Bdellovibrio bacteriovorus str. Tiberius: one gene and its partner. Each later gene encodes a partner of the first gene's protein in a complex. Links are inferred from orthologs where the notes say so. Each region holds a gene or a part of one and is shown on either strand. Other genes may lie near its edges.

Region 1 (3,959 bases):
TGGATATAGCAGTTCCCTTGTGGAACGTTTCTTTTTACTTTTTTCTTTGTAACAGCTTTTTTATCAGTGTTCATTTACGCAACCTCAATTATACGGCTTTTTTCTTGTTAGCTACCGTCTTTTTAGGACCTTTGCGAGTACGTGCATTAGAACGAGTGTTCTGACCACGAACAGGCAAGCCTTTACGGTGGCGGATACCACGGAAGCAGTTCAAATCCATCAAACGTTTGATGGATTGACCGATTTCACGGCGCAAGTCACCTTCTACTTTGAAGTTAGCTTCAACGATGCTACGGATTTTAGCAATGTGCTCATCAGTCAGACCTTCAGTTCTTAGTTCAGAAGGAATACCAACTTGCTTGCAGATCATAGCAGCACGAGGACGGCCGATGCCGTAAATATAAGTCAATGCGATTTCAACGCGCTTATTTCTAGGTAAGTCGACACCAAGGATACGTGCCATGATTAACCCTGCCTTTGCTTATGTTTAGGGTTCTCGCAGATAACGCGAATAACGCCTTTTCTTTTGATAACTTTACACTTATTACAGATTGCTTTAACTGATGGTCTTACTTTCATACTGTCTTCCCATACGCTTAGTTTTCACTTCATTAAAAAAGTGAAAATTCCAGCAAAAAAACGAATGCGGTCCGGCACGCTAACACCGAAAAAAATTAAAGTCTAGAGATAAAAATAATACAGCCGTCTATTTTATTATTTTTTCGATCTCTTGATAGACTTCTTCGGTGTCTCTATTTCCGTCCACTTCGATATATTTGCCTGATTTTTTATAAAACTCTTTTAGGGGGCTCGTGAACTCTTCATAAGTCTTCAGGCGGGTCTCAATAACCTCAGCCTTGTCATCATTCCGTTGAATGACCTCACCACCGCACAAATCACATTTGCCCTCTACTTTGGAGGGCTTACTGACTATATGATAGACAGCGCCGCAATTTTTACAAACGCGTCTGCCAGTCAGCCTATCCATCAGGATTCTCATTGGAACTTCAAGGAAGATTGCCTTCCCGATGGATAGATTCATTTTTACAAGTAATTCATCTAGAGCCTGGGCCTGAGCCACAGTTCTAGGGAAACCATCTAAAATAAAGTTTTGGAGGCCTTTTTGGAGAACTTCTTCAACCATGCCGATAACGATGCTATCTGGCACAAGTTGACCTTTATCCATAAATTCCTGGGCTTTTTTGCCGAGGTCCGTCTGGCCTTTAATGGCTGCTCTGAATAGATCGCCAGTGCTGATCTGTGTCATTCCCTGGCGTTTAATCAAAAGCTCAGACTGCGTACCTTTACCGGCCCCCGGGGCTCCAAACAGGATCAAGTTCATTAGAACTGAACCCTTCTGCTACGGATCTTAGCACCCTTAAGGAAGCCCTCATATTTCTGAGTGATCATATGAGACTGGATCTGTTGAGCAGTATCCAAAGCAACACCCACCAAGATCAACAAGCTGGTACCACCGAAGTGGAATGGCACGTTGAATTGGTTAACCATGATGCCTGGAAGAATACAAATAGTACAAAGATAGATACAACCAACTACGTTTACGCGCTCCAAAACTCTTTGGATGTAGTCTGCAGTGGATTTACCAGCGCGAACGCCAGGAACGAAACCACCGTATTTTTTCAGGTTGTCTGCCACGTCGTTAGGATTGAAAACGATCTCCGTATAGAAGAAGGAGAAGAAGACAATCAAAGCCACGAACATGATGTTGAAGATAGTACCGGAAGGATTCAAAGAATCCTGAAGCGCCTTCAACCAAGGTGTGTTCACGAATTGAGCCATTGTCGCCGGGAACATCAACAAGGAGCTCGCGAAGATTGGCGGGATAACACCAGAGATATTAAGTTTGATAGGAAGATGGCTTGTCGGAGTCTGCATGGATTGCATACCGCCGCCACCTTGTCTTTGAGAATACTGAACTGTGATTCTACGCTGAGCCACTTCCATATAGATAACGGCTGCGATGATCGCCACCATGAAGGCAACCAACAAAAGAACCAATGCAAAACGCATTTCACCAGTACGAACAAGCTCCCAAAGCTGTTGAACACCACCTGGGATCGCAGCAGCGATACCAGTGAAGATGATCAGGGAAGTACCGTTACCGATACCACGCTCTGTGATCTGCTCACCCAACCACATGATAAAGCAGGTACCTGCAGTCAATGTGATGATAGTCATGATTTGGAACGGAAGGAAGGCCACGGTCGGAGCGATCACAAGTGGATGTCCATCTGGGCTTGTGGAATTCATCAACCAAGTGCTGATACCATAACCCTGGATAATCGCCAGAGCCACAGTCGCATAACGAGTGTATTGGTTGATTTTACGACGACCTTGCTCCCCTTCTTTCTTAAGAGCTTCCAGATACGGAATCGCAGAAGTCAAAAGTTGGAAGATGATGGAAGAGGAGATGTAAGGCATGATTCCCAGTGCAAAGATACTGAACTGGGAAAGTGCGCCACCTGTAAAGGTATTAAATAGGCCAAAAATTCCACGGCTTTGAGCCTGGAAAAATGAGAGCACCGCTGAACCATCCACTCCCGGAGTCGGAACGTGTACACCAATTCTGTAAATGGCCAAAAGAGCCAATGTGAACAAGATGCGCTTACGAAGATCAGAATTTTTTGCGATGCTCTCAATTGCAGACACTACTTAATTACCTCGACTTTGCCGCCAGCAGCTTCGATAGCTTTCTTGGCGCTTTCTGAGAATTTATGAGCTTTTACAGTCAAAGCTGTTTTAAGCTCGCCATTTCCCAAAATCTTAACAGCGCCTTTGGACACAAGTCCAGCAGCGTATAGAGATTCAGGAGTGACTTCACCAGAAAATTTAGCAAGTTGTCCTACGTTTACAATCTCAAAGTTGTTAGCAAACGCTACGTTGCTGAAACCGAACTTAGGAAGACGACGGTGAAGTGGAGTTTGACCACCCTCGAAGCCTCTACGCACTGTTCCACCGGTACGAGCCAACTGACCCTTGTGACCTTTTGTAGATGTGCCGCCCATACCAGAACCGATACCACGACCGATTCTTTTTGGAGCATGCTTGGACCCTGCTTTAGGTGCCAATGTTTTAAGCAAGCTCATGATTACCCCTTAACTTCAACATCAAGAAGATGTTGAACTTTCATGATATTACCACGTGCCGCAGCAGAATCTTTCACCTCAACAGTTTGGCGAATTTTCTTAAGACCAAGGATACGTACAGCATCCTTTTGATCTTGCGTGCATTTGATAGTTGATCTTTTCAATGTTACTACGAATGTCTTAGCCATTTTTGCCACCAGTCCGCGAATTAAAGCTGTTGTTTCAACTGCTTCAAGCCGTCGATTGTTGCTCTTACTGCATTGTGAGGGTTACGAGTACCAACACATTTAGTAAGAATGTCTTTTACACCTACAGATTCAAGAACGGCACGTACCGCACCACCCGCGATTACACCAGTACCTGGAGCAGCTGGTTTCATGATAACCTTAGCTGCACCAAATCTACCGATAACTTCGTGAGGGATCGTACGACCTTCCTTCAAAGCTACAGATTTAGCAGATTTTTTAGCGGATCTGCTTGCTTTACCGATTGCTTCTGGAACTTCACCAGCTTTGCCGGAACCGAATCCAACATCACCAGCTTTGTTGCCTACAACTACTAGAGCTGCGAAAGAGAAGCGACGACCACCCTTAACAACTTTTGTTACGCGGTTGATCGCTACTACACGCTCTTCTAATTCAGCTGCTTGAGCTTGAACTTTCTCCACACATCACTCCTTAGAAATTCAGGCCGCCCTCACGAGCGCCGTCAGCAAGAGATTTAACACGTCCATGATAGAGGTAACCGTTTCTATCGAAAACAACGTCTTTGATGTTTTTCGCAGTAGCTGCTTTAGCTGCTTCGATACCAACAAGTTTCGCCATATCGATGCCGGATTTATCCTCTTTACCC
Region 2 (3,680 bases), 2.8 Mb from region 1 along the record:
ATGGAAGAACAGCCGGTGCTGACTTCCAAACTGAGTGACAAGCAGGTCACTTATATTCAGAGACTGGGTCGCTCCTCTGGCCGGGAGATTGTACCGATTGATTTGACGCTCTATCGCGAGCTGATGAATCTTGAGCTGATCGTCGATAAAGGTCGTCGACTGGCGCTGTCCAAACTGGGCCAAGAGGTTTACAGACACCTTGCTTAATTCTCAGAAACTTTTCCGCATTGTTCTTATCGAGCCCGAAATCCCGCAAAACACCGGAAATATCGGGCGCACGTGTGTTGGTACCAACTGCGAACTGCACATTGTGGGAAAGATGGGCTTTGAGATCAACGACACCAACTTGAAGCGGGCGGGGCTGGATTACTGGCCTCACCTGACGTGGTATCGCCACGAAACCTTCGAGGACTGGTGGAAACACGTCGAAGATCCATCCCGCATCTGGCTTTTCACCACCAAGACCCAGCGCACCTATTTTGAACCTCAGTATCAATCCGGAGATTGGTTCGTTTTTGGTAAAGAAACGAAGGGTCTTGATCCTGAATTCCTGCAAAAGCACCCGGAACAAACCGTCACCATTCCCATGATCGGTGAGGGCGCGCGTAGCCTGAATCTGGCTACCAGTGTGGCGATCGCCGCTTACGAGGGGCTTCGTCAGGTTCAATTTTCATTGCGATAGTTTAAGGCTTTAGTCGAGGTCGCCTCATAAGAAAGTCTTAGAAATACTTAGTAAAATCGCGTCAATGACGCATCCAGAAATTGCCCCCTTACCTTGCCGCTTATGTCAATTTGGGTCTATCCTCATAGGCTATGGTTACACAAATTTTGACAAAAATGTTCGGAACGAAGCACGACCGTGAGATGAAAAAGATCCAGCCTACTGTGGATCGTATCAATGCCCTGGAACCTCAGATGGCAGCTCTTACGGATGATCAACTCAAAGCCAAGACTCCTGAATTTCAAGAGCGTCTGAAGAAAGGCGAAACAGTTCACGATATCCTGCCGGAAGCATTTGCGGTCTGCCGTGAAGCCTCTAAGCGTGTATTGGGAATGCGCCACTATGACGTTCAGTTGATCGGTGGTTATGTTCTGAATCGCGGCAACATCGCCGAGATGAGAACGGGTGAAGGTAAAACCCTGGTGGCAACACTGCCGGTTTATCTGAACGCTCTTACTGGCCGTGGTGTGCACGTAGTAACTGTGAATGATTACCTGGTTCGTCGTGATGCCGAACACATGGGTCGTCTTTACGGCTGGCTGGGTCTTACCACTGGTATCATCGTTCACGGTCTGAACGATCAGCAGCGCAAACAGATGTATGCTTGTGACATCACTTACTGCACAAACAACGAACTGGGCTTTGATTATCTTCGCGACAACATGAAGTTTGATTTGAACGACTATGTTCAAAGACCTCACTATTATGCCATCGTCGATGAGTGCGACTCCATTCTGGTCGATGAAGCGCGTACCCCGCTGATCATTTCCGGTCCTGCGGAATCCTCCACGGACAAATACTATGCTGTGAATCAGATCATCCCGCACCTGAAGCGCGATGTTCATTTCAACATGGAGGAAAAATCCAAAACAGCTTCCCTGACTGACGCCGGAAACGCGAAAGTCGAAGAGCTGATGGGTCTTTCCAATCTTTACGATCCTCAAAACATCGAGATCCTGCACCACGTGTATCAGGGTTTGAAAGCTCACTATCTGTATCGTCTTGATGTGGAATACATGATCAAAGACGGCGAGATCGTGATCGTTGATGAATTCACCGGTCGTTTGATGCCGGGTCGTCGCTGGAGCGATGGTCTGCACCAGGCCATCGAAGCCAAAGAAGGCGTTGAAGTTAAGTCTGAGAATCAGACTTTGGCGACCATCACCTTCCAGAACTACTTCCGTATGTACGACAAACTGTCGGGCATGACGGGTACAGCTGATACTGAAGCTGTCGAGTTCAAAAAAATCTACAATCTTGACGTGAACGTGATTCCGACCAACCGTCCGATTCAGCGGGCCGATCAGGAAGACGTGGTTTACAAGTCTGAAAAGGCGAAGTTCAAAGCCATCACTGCCGACATCAAAGAACGTATGGCCAAGGGTCAGCCGATTCTGGTGGGTACTGAATCCATCGAAAAATCCGAAGCTTTAAGTTCTTTCCTGCGCAAAGAAGGCGTTAAGCACGAAGTTCTGAATGCGAAACACCACGAACGCGAGGCGGAAATCATCGCTCAGGCGGGTCGTAAGGGTGCAGTGACCATCGCCACCAACATGGCCGGTCGTGGTACTGACATCATGCTGGGCGGTAACGCCGACATGCTGGCAAAAGCGCAGGTGGGTAACGATGATTCTCCGGAATTCGCGGAAGCGGTTCTGAAAATCAAACCTCAGGTCGAAGCGGAGCGCGCGGAAGTTCGCTCTGTCGGTGGTTTGTACATCATCGGTACTGAACGTCACGAATCCCGCCGTATCGACAACCAGTTGCGTGGTCGTTCCGGTCGTCAGGGTGATCCGGGCGAATCCAGATTCTATCTGTCCCTGGAAGACAAATTGATGAGAATCTTCAACGGTGAGCGCATCCAGAAGATCATGGAAATGCTGAACATCCCTGAAGATGAACCAATCACAGCAAAAATGGTGACCAACGCGATCGAAGGCGCTCAGCGCAAGGTCGAAGGCCACAACTTTGATATCCGTAAAAACCTGATGGAATACGACTCTGTGATGAATGCACAGAGAAACGCGATCTACGGCATGCGCCGCAAGGTTCTGGAAGGTCAGGAAATCGAAAGAACCACTTTGGACTGGCTGGGTGATGTTGTTTCCAATCTTTTGGACACTCACATTCCTGAAGGCGGCAAAAAAGAAGAGTGGAGCCTGGAAGGTCTTAATAACTCCCTGGCACAAAGCTTCGGTTTCAAAATCGATTTCACGACTATGGCGGTGAACACTGAAACTGTCACAGACGGCGTGAAATCCGGCGTGAAAGAAGTTTGGGATCGTCAGAAAAATTCCATGGGTCCGTTCTTTGAACAGGTTCAGAAAATGATCCTTCTTCAAAGCATCGATCATCACTGGAAAAACCACTTGTACGTGATCGACAAACTGAAAGAGGGTATCTCTTTGCGTGGTTACGCTCAGAAAGATCCTTTGATCGAGTACAAAAAAGAGGCGTTCAAAGCCTTTGAAACCCTGAACAACACCATCAAGTCTGATGCGATCGAAAAAGTGATGCGCGTTCAATTGGTGGCTCAGCAGAACGAGCAGGAAGTTTTGGAAAGCCTGCGTCCGGAAGAAGCAGACCTGGATGAATTGGATTATTCATCTCCAAGCGAAGCGGACATCGGCCACAGCCTGCCAGAGACTGAAGATGCTCCAAAGCGCAAGATGACCTTCCAAAGCGGCCCTCGTGACGACCGTCCGATGAACCGTGAAGAGCGTCGTCGTCAGGAAAAAGACACGAAGGGAAAAAGATAATTGGCTTCTTGTCCAAGTTGCCACCAGCCGGTAGAGATTCTTGATAAGCATCTGGGGACTCTTTTCACGTGTTCCCACTGCAATGCGGTTTTCTTTGTCGACTGGAATGGACAGCCAGAGTTGGCACAACACGAGCCGGAGCCAGAAACTCCGGCCGAGTCGTTTTCAGAGCCTGCACAAAGCTTTCAAAACGGCACCGA

The links.
Region 2: the proteins of secY (region 1) and secA are in contact, whole or in part, in a crystal structure (PDB 3DIN), measured with the Thermotoga maritima proteins. The link is inferred for Bdellovibrio bacteriovorus str. Tiberius from one-to-one orthologs. Residues at the interface, in WP_004081795.1 of Thermotoga maritima: Glu108, Gly109, Glu110, Glu111, Ala236, Glu237, Arg238, Arg239, Ile240, Thr241, Ile242, Gln243, Tyr244, Ala245, Arg246, Arg247, Val248, Thr249, Gly250, Arg251, Arg252, Val253, Tyr254, Gly256, Ala257, Ser258, Thr259, Tyr260, Leu261, Pro262; in WP_004082002.1 of Thermotoga maritima: Glu261, Ala262, Arg263, Lys300, Ala301, Arg302, Thr303, Ile304, Ile305, Leu323, Tyr324, Asp325, Pro326, Val329, Ser330, Tyr333, Ile336, Lys340, Phe345, Val349, Glu363, Phe364, Tyr374, Ser375, Gly376, Gly377, Glu393, Ile395, Thr482, Ser483.

What each region holds. Positions count from the first base shown.
Region 1 is NC_019567.1:3,048,478-3,052,436, forward strand. Bases 507-3,445 are described here. They hold secY (preprotein translocase subunit SecY), read right to left. Parts: upstream 2,671-3,445; coding sequence 1,342-2,670; downstream 507-1,341. Other genes in these bases: rpmJ (50S ribosomal protein L36), read right to left, coding at 507-579; BDT_RS14500 (adenylate kinase), read right to left, coding at 707-1,342; rplO (50S ribosomal protein L15), read right to left, coding at 2,670-3,107; rpmD (50S ribosomal protein L30), read right to left, coding at 3,110-3,295; rpsE (30S ribosomal protein S5), read right to left, coding at 3,316-3,445. Outside these bases: rpsK (30S ribosomal protein S11), read right to left, coding at 1-74; rpsM (30S ribosomal protein S13), read right to left, coding at 89-463; more of rpmJ, read right to left, coding at 466-506; more of rpsE, read right to left, coding at 3,446-3,774; rplR (50S ribosomal protein L18), read right to left, coding at 3,785-3,959. UniProt on the Escherichia coli protein: The central subunit of the protein translocation channel SecYEG. Consists of two halves formed by TMs 1-5 and 6-10.
Region 2 is NC_019567.1:273,389-277,068, forward strand. What follows is about bases 511-3,680. They hold secA (preprotein translocase subunit SecA), read left to right. Parts: upstream 511-813; coding sequence 814-3,480; downstream 3,481-3,680. Other genes in these bases: BDT_RS01360 (tRNA (cytidine(34)-2'-O)-methyltransferase), read left to right, coding at 511-682; BDT_RS01370 (hypothetical protein), read left to right, coding at 3,481-3,680. Outside these bases: BDT_RS01355 (gamma-glutamylcyclotransferase family protein), read left to right, coding at 1-207; more of BDT_RS01360, read left to right, coding at 200-510. UniProt on the Escherichia coli protein: Required for protein export, interacts with the SecYEG preprotein conducting channel.